DNA from 4 places in the Clostridium lapidicellarium genome. Region 3 is predicted to be linked to each of the others. Evidence: riboswitches for the same ligand, from Rfam matches in the RefSeq annotation. Region 3 holds a riboswitch; each other region holds the start of a gene.

The links. A riboswitch is a leader RNA that binds a small molecule or an ion and turns the genes downstream of it on or off. The one in region 3 is predicted to bind S-adenosylmethionine.
Region 1: another riboswitch for S-adenosylmethionine. It lies ahead of metK (methionine adenosyltransferase); the one in region 3 lies ahead of AB8S09_RS13415 (amino acid permease).
Region 2: another riboswitch for S-adenosylmethionine. It lies ahead of AB8S09_RS09800 (YezD family protein); the one in region 3 lies ahead of AB8S09_RS13415 (amino acid permease).
Region 4: another riboswitch for S-adenosylmethionine. It lies ahead of AB8S09_RS10460 (O-acetylhomoserine aminocarboxypropyltransferase/cysteine synthase family protein); the one in region 3 lies ahead of AB8S09_RS13415 (amino acid permease).

Annotation. Positions count from the first base shown of each region.
Region 1 covers NZ_JBGFFE010000002.1:214,443-217,635, reverse strand. The annotation lists gene AB8S09_RS03030 (rod shape-determining protein) at 1-113, shown strand, start outside; gene yyaC (spore protease YyaC) at 125-658, opposite strand; tRNA gene AB8S09_RS03020 (tRNA-Thr) at 915-990, shown strand; tRNA gene AB8S09_RS03015 (tRNA-Tyr) at 995-1,079, shown strand; tRNA gene AB8S09_RS03010 (tRNA-Val) at 1,099-1,174, shown strand; tRNA gene AB8S09_RS03005 (tRNA-Tyr) at 1,209-1,293, shown strand; SAM riboswitch class I at 1,351-1,461, shown strand; gene metK (methionine adenosyltransferase) at 1,532-2,707, shown strand; gene recD2 (SF1B family DNA helicase RecD2) at 2,840-3,193, shown strand, end outside.
Region 2 covers NZ_JBGFFE010000013.1:28,714-31,906, forward strand. The annotation lists gene AB8S09_RS09790 (FxLYD domain-containing protein) at 1-301, opposite strand, end outside; gene AB8S09_RS09795 (DUF4317 family protein) at 449-1,639, shown strand; SAM riboswitch class I at 1,716-1,833, shown strand; gene AB8S09_RS09800 (YezD family protein) at 1,947-2,108, shown strand; gene sufC (Fe-S cluster assembly ATPase SufC) at 2,342-3,088, shown strand; gene sufB (Fe-S cluster assembly protein SufB) at 3,118-3,193, shown strand, end outside.
Region 3 covers NZ_JBGFFE010000025.1:10,654-13,846, reverse strand. The annotation lists gene AB8S09_RS13415 (amino acid permease) at 1-1,255, opposite strand, end outside; SAM riboswitch class I at 1,321-1,432, opposite strand; SAM riboswitch class I at 1,521-1,635, opposite strand; gene AB8S09_RS13410 (PLP-dependent cysteine synthase family protein) at 1,720-2,634, opposite strand; gene AB8S09_RS13405 (S-ribosylhomocysteine lyase) at 3,065-3,193, opposite strand, start outside.
Region 4 covers NZ_JBGFFE010000015.1:6,281-9,473, forward strand. The annotation lists gene AB8S09_RS10455 (isocitrate/isopropylmalate dehydrogenase family protein) at 1-330, shown strand, start outside; gene AB8S09_RS10460 (O-acetylhomoserine aminocarboxypropyltransferase/cysteine synthase family protein) at 412-1,695, opposite strand; SAM riboswitch class I at 1,812-1,933, opposite strand; SAM riboswitch class I at 2,054-2,159, shown strand; gene AB8S09_RS10465 (homocysteine S-methyltransferase family protein) at 2,257-3,193, shown strand, end outside.

The DNA.
Region 1 (3,193 bases), on a different contig from region 3:
ATGTAGCTGAAGATCCAGTATCCTGTGTGGCTTTGGGTACGGGAAAGGTTCTCGGATATTTGGATAAGATGGAAGTCGTTTTTACAGGTGATGACATAACCTTGATAGATTAAATATGTCATAGCTACATTTTGTGATTATAGAGATAATATGAATGAATTAGTGAATGAAGTATTACTTCAGCCATATTTAGGATTAGATTTAGACGTATATTACTGCTGCTGCTGAATATACCTTCACTATTGTTTGAATCAACTATCCCTATTATTGATGAATCTCCTACGTTTGGGAGAGATTTTCCCACCCCTTTACCAGGGTGTACGGGAAAATCTCTTGCTTGTATTTCACCAATGGATTCAATCTCGCCCAGACAGGCATCAATTCCTATGATACTGTTGTGGGGATGAAGTGATTTTATGCTGTTTAATTTATTTTCAATATTTAAAGCATGTATTGGTTCTGAGATTGTGCCATAGACGGGAAGTGGGAAATTTTTACGATTTAACAGGGTACCTACTAGGGGGCCGAGGCAGTCTCCTATGTATCTGTCTGTGCCGATGCACACTATAATGTTATCTTTATTTATATGATCTTTCAAGAAATAAGCTAAGTCGTAGTATGCCAGCGGGTTTTTATAATTTGATTTTATTTTACTCAATACATTCACCTTCTTTTATGCATGCAGTGCTTATGATAATATTTATGGGGTACACTATATATAATCTATATGATTGACTCATGTAAAATATTAGATCTAAATTATATGTATATGATTTTAAAAGAGATGTTGAGTTATAAAGAGAAATAAGCAGTTAATATTGAATTTCAATGGAATATGAAATTTGAAAATAACCTTATAAAAATGTATACTAAACTACGTTAAACGTTAAACATCGTTGTATTTATTACAATGTGCTGGCATAGCTCAGCTGGTAGAGCAACTGACTTGTAATCAGTAGGTCGTGGGTTCGAAGCCTACTGCCAGCACCAATGTGGAGGAATTCCCGAGCGGCCAAAGGGGGCAGACTGTAAATCTGTTGTCAGTGACTTCGATGGTTCGAATCCATCTTCCTCCACCAATAATGATGTTAAGATTACGGGCGCATAGCTCAGCTGGGAGAGCATCTGCCTTACAAGCAGGGGGTCACAGGTTCGAGCCCTGTTGTGCCCACCATTTTTATAATGAATTCTATATCAGTACAATATGTGGAGGAATTCCCGAGCGGCCAAAGGGGGCAGACTGTAAATCTGTTGTCAGTGACTTCGATGGTTCGAATCCATCTTCCTCCACCACAAGAGCACTGAAAAGTGTTTTTTATTTTGTGAATATTGTAAGCTTACCGTAAAAAACTCTTATCCAGAGAGGTGGAGGGAAAAAGGCCCAATGAAACCCGGCAACCAGGGAAAATTTTTAAATTTACCAAGGTGCCAATTCCTGCAACGTGATTTGCAAGATAAGAGAGCTGTTAATTATTTAACCTCTTCTTATTGGAAGAGGCTTTTATTTTTACATGATGTGGAGGTATTGAAAGTGAGAAAGTTATTTACATCTGAATCAGTTACAGAAGGACATCCGGATAAAATGTGTGATCAGATTTCAGACGCTATTCTAGATGCCATATTGGAGAAGGATCCTTATGGCAGGGTAGCATGTGAAACTGCCACTACTACAGGAATGATATTAGTTATAGGAGAAATATCAACTAATTGTTATGTTGATATTCCTAAAATAGTAAGGAAGACCGTAAAGGAAATAGGATATACCAGAGCTAAATATGGATTTGATTGTGATACCTGTTCTGTAATGACTTCTATAGATGAGCAGTCATCAGATATAGCTTTGGGAGTTGACAAATCCCTGGAGGCTAAAAGTGGACAGATGGAGGAAATAGATGACATAGGAGCGGGAGATCAGGGTATGATGTTTGGATTTGCAACTAATGAAACTCCTGAATACATGCCTATGCCCATATGTTTGGCCCACAAATTGGCAAAGAGGCTGGCACAGGTTAGAAAGGACGGTACATTGAAATATTTGAGACCGGACGGCAAGACCCAAGTAACCATAGAATATGAAGATGATAAACCGATTAGGGTTGACAATATAGTGGTATCTGCCCAGCATGATGAACGGGAAGCTAAAGAGCAGATTGAAAAAGATATAATTGAAAATGTCATAAGACCAGTTGTACCATCCAAATTTTTGGATAAAGATACTAAATATCTTATAAATCCTACAGGAAGGTTTGTGGTTGGAGGCCCCCAGGGAGATTCGGGACTCACAGGGAGAAAGATAATAGTGGATACATATGGCGGATATGGAAGACACGGCGGCGGTGCATTTTCAGGAAAAGATCCGACTAAAGTAGATAGATCCGCTGCTTATGCTGCAAGATGGGTGGCAAAGAATTTGGTAGCTGCAGGCGTGGCGGATAAATTAGAAATACAACTTGCCTATGCTATAGGGGTGGCAAAACCAGTGTCCATAAATGTGGATACCTTTGGTACAGGAAAATTGCCAGCAAAGAAAATAGTTGATATAGTGAAGAGGGTATTTGATTTGAGACCTGCTGCTATAATAAAAGATTTGAATTTAAGAAGACCCATATACAGGCAGGTTGCAGCCTATGGACATTTTGGCAGGACGGATATAGATTTGCCTTGGGAGAAATTAGATAAGGTTGACGAAATAAGAAAATATATTTAGATATAAAGGGAAGTGCCTTGAAATTATTTTTAAAAATAGTTTTACAGCACTTCTTTTTTAAAGTTAAATTGATGTGTTATAATTGTATTCAGAGATATAGAATTTGATAGTTATTTAATTGGGAGAGATTCTATGCAGGATTTACAGGGAATTATAGAGGATATAATATTTCAAAATAAGGATAATGGATATGTAGTTGCTAAAATGAAAGAAGAAGAAAATACGGTAACTATAGTAGGATGCATACCCTATATTGTTGAAGGACAGAATCTGAAAGTCCTGGGAGAATGGGTACAGCATCCCCATTTTGGACGCCAGTTTAAAGTTCAGGTTTGTGAGGAAATAACACCTAACACCGTTACTGGTATAGAGAGATATCTGGCATCTGGAGTTATATCCGGCATAGGACCTGTTACTGCCAGAAAAATAGTAAAGAAATTTGGAGAGAATACTCTTCATGTACTGGATGATGACATAAATAGATTA
Region 2 (3,193 bases), on a different contig from region 3:
CAGCGGCAATTCTATTTTTTTCGACATATTTAGAAATATGGGTTTCATAGAAATAGGATGCACAGGTGAAACTTAAAGCGAGTACTGCGGACAGAAGCGGCAGTGTTATATTTTTGTTTTTGTAAAAGGGTACCCTGTGATGAATTTTGGCCTTGGTACTGTTTTTTGCCCTATTGTCCGTTGATTTTTCCAAAGCCAGGGCATTTAGCTGATCTTCTCTTATATTTTCTTTAAGAGCTTGTCTTATATTATAAATTTTAATTGTGTTTTCATTTGTATTTTCAGATTTTTTACAAGACATTTCGTTATTCTCCTTAAATTTTTATGTTTATATTGTATCAAATTTTTTTGATTTATACTATATTCTTGGCAAATGTTATTATATTTTGTTAAAATAAGTATGTATAAGGTGAATTTATAACTTATTTTGTAGAGCGGAGATGTGAAAATGAATAAAAAAGATTTGTCGAATATAAGAAGAGAATTTAAATTGGGTAGCTGCATGCTGCCTATTAAAGAAATTTATAGTGTGTATCTAAAAAAAGACGGCGGGAATATAATAACGAGAGATCTGGAGTATTTTGAAAGAATGGAGATAGAAAAAAGGGAGCTCTATTTGAATAATTTTAGAAAGGTGCTTACAGGATCCCTGGATTCCAAAATATTTGAACTTGATTTCGAGAAAAAGAACGGGCGGGAAGATACTGGTTCAGATGACGGTGAAAGTACGCAGCATATACTGTACAGCGCTTTAAGTTCCAGGGAAAACATAGCTGCTTTTGGAGACAAGATAGTTGACAGGATATCTGAGAATTATACATATGATACGGACGTGGTGATAAATTTCGTGAAAGCAGAGTATTACAGCAGTAATAAAAACAGGGGTCATAAAAAAGACGATGCTGAAGATTACATGCAGTCTGTGGAATTTATATTATGCAGTGTAAACAAAGTGGAAATTCCAAAGAAAGTATTGAAATTTGATTATAGTGAAATGAAATTTAAACCCAATTCTGCATTGGACATGATTATAAATTTAAATGCACCACTGGATGGTTTTATGTTTCCGAGTTTTACCTGCGGATGTGTGGATATAAACAAGGTAGTATACTACTCTTCTAAGAAGAAGCAAATTAACAGCACTTTTGTGGAAAAGGTATTGGAATGTGCCGTAAAACCTACTGCTCTTGAAGAAAGGGAAAATTTCAAAAATGTGTTGAATACGGTGGTAGGAGGCAAAATAAAACCAGGTGTGATGGAAAGTATATATGGGAGAATAAATGAAAAATTTGAAAGAGAAGATGAAGAGGATGAAGAGCCGGTGTTGGATACGAACGAGATTGCCAGGGTTTTGAAGGAAAGCGGTGTGGAAGGTGTCAAGTCCGTAAAAAATGCCTTTCAAGAAGTATGCGGCGGAGATCATGAGTTTAAGGCGAGAAATGTAGTTCCCAATTTTAAAAGTAAATCAGTGAAAATTGAGAACGAGAGTGCAAGTATAACCATAAGGCCTCAAGACCTGGGCAGTGTAAGGCAGATAGTGGATAAAAGAGGGAAAAAATGTCTGCTGATAGAGCTTAAGGAAGGTATGTCCATAGACGGACTCAGCTTGGAAACTGAAAATGCGGAAGGTTATATTTAATTGAATAAAATAATTAAGAATTTGTTGACCACGTTGATTTTATGATATATAATTAAAACTAATAATTTAATATTGATCCTTATCAAGAGAAACTTAGGGAATGGCCCGATGAAGTTTCAGCAACCCGTGCAGCTAGACATATCAATGCATGTAAGGTGCTAAGTCCATCAGAATGCAGTTCTGGAAGATGAGGTGAGTGCAGAATCTTAATTTGAATCTTTTACGTTTATTTGATATAAATCCTCTTCTTTTATGAAGAGGATTTTTTAATTGGCTCATAAATTAATATAAAGGGGGTAATATTAAAATGGGAGAGAAAGTTGTAAAGAAGAAAAATCAGATCTCAGAGCAGCATATTAAAAAAATATTACAGTCATTGAAAAGTATAAATTACGGCTCGATAACGCTGGTTATACAGGATGGAATAGTGATTCAGGTAGAGACAAAGGAAAAGATAAGGCTTAAATAAAATTACGTGGTTTGAAGGGAACTGGGATATTATCAGAAAATAAAAACTTTTAGGGAAAATATAAAATGGTATTTCATTGTTGATTATTCGATAAATAAATAGTAAAATATAATCAGATACAATGTTGAGTATTTAAGTCGGGTATTTTTATCGCAGCTATATACTCATTTACATTGTAGTTGATTTTTAAAATCAAATATGACTTAAATACTCTGATATAAAGGAGAGATATAATGGGAAAAAAATTATTGGAAATAAATAATTTAAAGGCGGAAGTTGAAGGTAATGAAATATTAAAGGGAGTTGATCTTGAAATTAGGAAAGGTGAAATCCATGCTATAATGGGTCCCAATGGAGCGGGGAAATCTACCCTTGTAAATACTATAATGGGCCATCCCAAATATGTTGTATCAGCAGGGGATATAATATTTGACGGAAAGAAGATAAATGACTTGAAGGTGGATGAAAGGGCAAGGCGTGGAATATTTATGTCCTTTCAATATCCTGAAGAAATACAGGGAATAACTGTTGAAAATTTTTTACGCAACGCAAAAGCTGCTGTTACAGGCAAGAAAAGTGGAATACTGGCATTTAGAAGGGCATTGAAGGAGAAGTTAAAACTTTTGAAAATAGATGATAGCTATGCAAAGAGATATTTGAATGTGGGATTCTCAGGTGGAGAAAAAAAGAAAAATGAAATACTTCAAATGGCGGTGCTTGAGCCTAAACTTGCCATGCTGGATGAAACTGACTCGGGACTTGATGTGGATGCAGTTAGAATAGTGTCAGAAGGGGTAAGCAAACTCAGGACGGAGGATAATTCCGTACTTATAATCACACATCACAACAATATTTTGGAATATTTGAAACCTGATTATGTCCATATACTTGTAAACGGAAAAATAGTTAAAACCGGCGATGCGTCTTTGGCTGAAGAAATAGAGGAAAATGGATACGATAAGTTTAAGGCACTGGCTTAATTAATTGTCTTAAAGGAGAGGTGTTTTTATTGGAAAAAGAAAAAACTCGTATAGAGGATATAAAAAGAAATATTTACGATATGAAAAATAAGGATGAATCCAGTT
Region 3 (3,193 bases):
CAACAATAGCTAAAAGATAAGCTATGGTAATATATGAAGAAACAGGGTAAAAAGGCATTTTGAATTCAATCTCAGCATCTTTTCTGGATTTTTCCCTGCGAAATTTCAACTGGGTTACAAGTATGGTACCCCATGCAGTTAAAATAGCTATGGTCGTTGCCGAGGAAATATATGTAAAAAATTTTTCTGGCATAAAATAATTTAAAATTACCGCAATCAGTGCCACAATTATACTAAAGAGTGTACCTACATAAGGTACCCCGGATTCATTCAGTTTTCCAAATATTTTGGGAGCATTGTTGTTCAATGCCAAGCTGTAAAGCATTCTCCCGTTTATATACAAGGCACTGTTCATTCCGGAAAGAGCAGCTGTCAGAATTACAAAATTTATAAATGAAGCAGCTGCAGGGATACCAACTTTAGAGAATACCAGTACAAAAGGGCTTCCGTTTAATCCTATTTTATTCCACGGATAAAGTGCCAACATTGTTAAAACAGAACCTACATAAAAGATAAGTATTCGCCAAAATACGTCATTGATGGCCTTGGGTATGGACTTTTTCGGATTCTGTGCTTCTCCTGCCGTTATGCCAATAAGTTCCACTCCACCAAATGCAAAAGTCACAAACACAAACGAAAGCATAAATCCCTTAAATCCGGTGGCAAAGAATCCTCCATTTTTCTGTAAATTAGAAAATCCAACAGATTGTCCACCGTTATTAAACCCAAATAATATGATGAGCATTCCAAAAATAATCATGCATATTATTGTAACAACTTTTACAAGTGCAAACCAGAATTCAAACTCTCCGTACATTTTAACACCAATCAAATTAACTGCAACAAGTATCAATAAAAATATGAGTGCGGTGATCCATTTGGGAAATTGAGGGATCCAAAACTGGACGTACACTCCCATGGCAGTGAGCTCTGCCATGACAGTAGCAGTAGCCTGAAACCAATATGTCCAGCCCGAAAAAAATCCTGCAAAATTTCCCAGGTAACGCGTAGCATAGGCGCTGAAAGATCCTGAATTCGGTTCGTCAACAGCCAGCTCCCCCAAAGCTCTCATAATGAAAAAGATAAATATTCCACCTATCAGATACGCCAAAACTATGGCAGGTCCACCAGTTTTAATAGCATCTGCAGATCCATAAAACAATCCTACACCTATGGCTCCTCCGATAGCTATCATCTGAATATGTCTGTTCTTCAGATCCTTTTTTAATGATCTACTGCTTCTATAATTGTCCATTTTTATTTATAACCTCCAAATAATAAAAAAATCTATATGTGAGAAGGCATATAGATTTCTACTGCTTCTCATCTTCCAGGTAATACCTGCTGGAATTGGCACCGTGATATACAAAAACTATATATACAGGTTGCCGGGCGTCATAGGGCCAGTCCCTCAAACCACTCTCGATAAGAATTACACTATTTAATTTTATATGGATTTATTGATCGATTGCTAAAAAAAACTTCCCGTGAGAAATCACAGGAAGTATAAATTCCGCTACCTCTCATCTTTCAGGTAATACCTGCTGGAATTGGCACCATTAATTGTACAATTGCATTTGTACAACCGGTTGCCGGACATCATAGGGCCAGTCCCTCCGCCTCTCTTGATAAGAAAACCTATAAATATTATAAATTATTTATATTTAACTTATATTCAATATACAATTCTTTATCCATTTTGTCAATAGAAATTTTTTATTATTCATATAAGTTTTTGCTGAAATATCTGTCGCCCCTATCTGGAAATATAGTAACTATATTTCCCCTGTCTATGGTATCGGCCAATTTCAATACTGCTGCAAGTGCTGCTCCTGAAGAGGAACCAACTATGAGCCCCTCTTTTTTCGCCAAATCCTTTACCAGCAAAAAAGCTTCTTCATCATTTACCTTTATAACTTTATCCACAAGCTTCAAATCCATAGTATCAGGTAAAAAATCATTTCCTATACCTTCAATGGCATACCCATGCTCTTCAGTGCCGCCGCCCAGGGTAGATCCTTCCGGATCAGCCAGTATGGCCTTTATACTGCTGTCCTTTTCCTTTAGATATTTTGCCACACCCGTAAAAGTTCCACCACTTCCCGCTCCTGCAACAAAATAATCAATCTTTCCCTTTAGCTGTTCATATATTTCAGGCCCCGTAGTAAGATAATGAGCCTCAGGGTTATCGTTGTTTTCAAATTGACCCAGAGATATGGAATTTGGTATTTGTTTTAAAAGTTCCCGGGATTTCTCAATGGCACCCCTCATCCCGTCCTTTTCCGGAGTGTGGATAATTTCCGCCCCCAGTGCTCTCATAAGAACCTGTTTCTCTACAGAAAATTTTTCAGGTACCGCAAATATCACTTTATATCCCCTATTCAAGGCTCCCATTGCAATACCAAGTCCGGTATTGCCTGCTGTAGCTTCAATTATAGTATAACCTTTCTTAAGTTTCCCCGCCTTCTCTGCTTGTCTTATCATATAATATCCAATTCTGTCCTTTACACTGCCGCCAGGATTGAAATTTTCAAGTTTAGCATATACATTGATTCCATCCTTCAAATTAAATCTATTCAGCTTCAGTATGGGTGTTTTACCTATCATTTCCTTTATGTCGTCAAAAACTTCCATAATAAAAATCTCCTTTGAAATTTTATTTGATATTTTTCAAGTTCCGGAATTTTGAAAAATAAAGAGCTCCTGCCTCTGTACAGAGGCAGGAGCTTGTTCCCGCGGTTCCACTCTGTTTATATAATATAAATCGCATATACACAAAATAAAAATACGATAAATAAAATAAAACTCTTATTGGTACAATCATACCTCAACATTTTAACGGATGTACCCGCTGAAATCTACTTCACTCAGGTTCGACTCAGTGCTCCAGGATGCACTTCAATCACCTCCCGCTAGGACTTCCTCACACCACATGGAAATTCTCTCTAAAATAGCATTGTGTAATCTACTCTTCCCATCATCACATTCAATATAATTTATATTTTGATGATACTACATAAATTCCAATTAATCAAGTAAAATTTAATATAAATTTTCTACACGATTACTTTGGATAGTTAAGCCTTTTATCTGAAATATTCGTCAGAACTTCCTTGAGAAATCTATTTGCCCAATACTTAGCCATGGGAAGATTCATATCCAAATAATTCCCGCAATCTTTTGGCGCAGCACC
Region 4 (3,193 bases), on a different contig from region 3:
AATTTGTACGGCGACATATTGTCAGATCTGGCATCTGGGCTTGTTGGAGGACTTGGATTGGTTCCCGGAGCTAATATAGGAAAAAATCAAGCTATATTTGAGCCTGCACATGGATCGGCCCCTGACATTGCGGGACAGAATAAGGCAGACCCTACAGCTATTATACTGTCTTCGGTTATGATGCTAAATTATTTACATGAAAAGGAAGCTGCAGACAGAATTGAAAGGGCAGTGGAAAAGACGCTTGAAGAAGGAAAACATAAAACTCCTGACCTTGGAGGGAATTCGACTACTGACGAGTTTACAGATGAAATAATTTCAAATTTGTAAAATAAAAAACTATCTCCACATCAAATTGTAGGGATAGCCTTTTATAATTAAATTATATAAAAAGATTAGGAAGTTGTCTAATTAAGCTTTTGCAAGGGCTTGGTCCAAATCATATATTATGTCATCTATACTCTCTACGCCAATCGAAAGTCTTATGAGATCAGGAGTTACTCCTGCAGCTTTCTGTTGTTCTGCGTTTAGTTCTGCATGAGTTGTACTTGCCGGGTGAATTACCAGTGACTTCGCATCTGCCACATTTGCAAGTAAAGAGAATAACTTGACACTATTTATAAATTTCTTTCCAGCTTCAAATCCACCTTTTATTCCGAAAGTAAATATAGAACCTGCTCCCTTTGGAAAATATTTTTTAGCCAGTTCCCTATATGGACTTCCTTCCAGTTCAGGATAGTTTATCCATGAAACCTTTGGATGTTTGCTTAGAAATTTAACTACCTTTCTTGTATTTTCAACATGTCTTTCAACTCTTAGTGAAAGTGATTCAAGTCCGTTGAGGAAATAAAATGCACTTTGAGGGCTCAATGTGGCACCGGTATTTCTCAAAAGCTGCACTCTTGCTTTTGTAGCAAATGCGGTAGGACCTTGATCTGCATATACAAGTCCTCCGTAACTTTCGTCAGGTGTAGTGAAGTCAGGGAATTTTCCGCTTGCCCTCCAGTCGAATTTTCCGCCATCAACTATGACACCGCCTATGGTAGTTCCATGTCCACCTATGAACTTGGTTGCAGAATGAACAATTACGTCTGCACCCCAGTCTATTGGTTTAACAAGATAAGGAGTCCCAAAAGTATTATCTACAATAAGTGGTATTTTATTTTCGTGTGCTATTTTTGCCACTGCTTCTATATCCAATACATTTATTCTTGGATTTCCTATGGTTTCAGCATAGACGGCTTTTGTATTATCTTTGATTGCTTTTCTTATGTTTTCAGGATCGTCGGGATCTACAAATGTCACGTCAATTCCCAACTTTTTCAAAGTGACAGAGAACAGTTCGTATGTTCCACCATAGAGAGTGCTGGCAGAAACTATATTGTCCCCTGTATTTGCCACGTTCAATATGGCATATAATATTGCCGCCAAGCCTGATGCTGTAGCAAGGCCTGCACTTCCGCCTTCAAGAGCGGCTATTCTTTTTTCAAATACATCTTCTGTTGGATTCATTATTCTTGCATATACATTTCCGGGTTTTTTCAGCTGAAAGAAATCTGCAGCCTCGTCAGCGTCTTTAAATACAAAGGATGTTGTCTGGTAGATTGGGACCGCCCTTGCTCCTGTTGTTGGATCAGGCACTTGTCCTGCATGTACTTGTAGAGTTTCAAAACCTAATTTTCTCTTTTCACTCATATTTATTTCCTCCTCATATTTTGATGTATCAAACATTTTTGGACGAAACTTCTATTTAAATTGGCAAAATAAAAAATCTTCCTGCCGATGAGATACAAGAAGATTTTTCTTCATGCTCCTCATCTTTCAGACTACATGCTTTTGCATATGTCTGCTGGAATTAGCACCGTTGAATGGAAATGATCATTCAGGTTGCCGGGCATCATAGGGCCAGTCCCTCAGCCGCTCTGGATAAGAAGTTTCGTATTTGATTAAGAAAATCATAACAGAAGATTATATAACTTGTCAAGAGAAAAATGAAAAAAATAAAAAATTTATACATTTGACAATTTTGGTTTTAAGTATTAATATTAAAATATTCTTATCAAGAGAGATTGAGGGACAGGCCCTGTGAAATCCGACAACCGGCAGTTACGTATCGGTGTCAATTCCTGCAGAATAGAATTAATTCTGAAAGATAAGAAAGATTGCTTTTTATAGATGAAATTGTAAGCTGCTTTCCTTGTCTTGGGAAAAGCGGCTTTTTATATGCAAAATTGTATTTGAAAAGGGGTGGAGTAAATGAAATTTAAAAATCTACTGAGTAAATTTGACAAAAAGTTCATGTTATTTGATGGGGCTATGGGAACTATGCTTCAAAAATCAGGGCTTCAACCTGGAAAACTTCCGGAAATCTTAAATGTGACCGATGCGGAAGTTATAAAACAGATACATAGAAAGTATCTGGATGCAGGGGCGGATATAATAATATCCAATACTTTTGGAGCCAATGAACTTAAATATAATTCTTCAGATTATACTATAGAGGATATTATTACAGCCGGGGTGAAAATTGCAAAAGAAGAGGCCGGGAGAAAAGGAAAATTGGTCGCATTGGATCTAGGTCCAATAGGCCAGGTTATGGAACCAACTGGAAATTTAAGCTTCAAGGCAGCGTATAAACTGTTTAAAAATCAGGTTGTTATAGGTGAAAGAACAGGAGCGGATTTGATCCTAATAGAAACCATGTCTGATCTGTATGAAGCTAAGGCAGCTGTTCTTGCAGCTAAGGAAAATTCATCTCTTCCGGTATTTTGTACAATGACTTTTCAGAAGGATGGCAGAACTCTTATGGGTACTGATCCTAAAACCATGGTAGTTGCACTTGAGGGTTTGGGGGTAGATGTCCTCGGAGTAAATTGTTCTCTTGGACCAGCTGAACTTCAGGGAATTGTGGATGAAATATTAAAGTATTCATCCATCCCTGTTTTAGTTCAGCCAAATGCAGGACTTCCGAGATACGACGGCAGAAATACGGTTTATGATATAACCCCTGAAGAATTTTCAAATAATATAGTAATCATGGCTAAGAAAGGAGTCAGGATTTTTGGGGGCTGCTGCGGTACAGATCCTGAATTCATAGAATCTATTGTAAATGCCCTTAAATTTATGAAACCTCTTGATATAAGAGAAAAGGGCTATACTGCAGTCTGTTCTCCTACTAAAACTGTTTTTATAG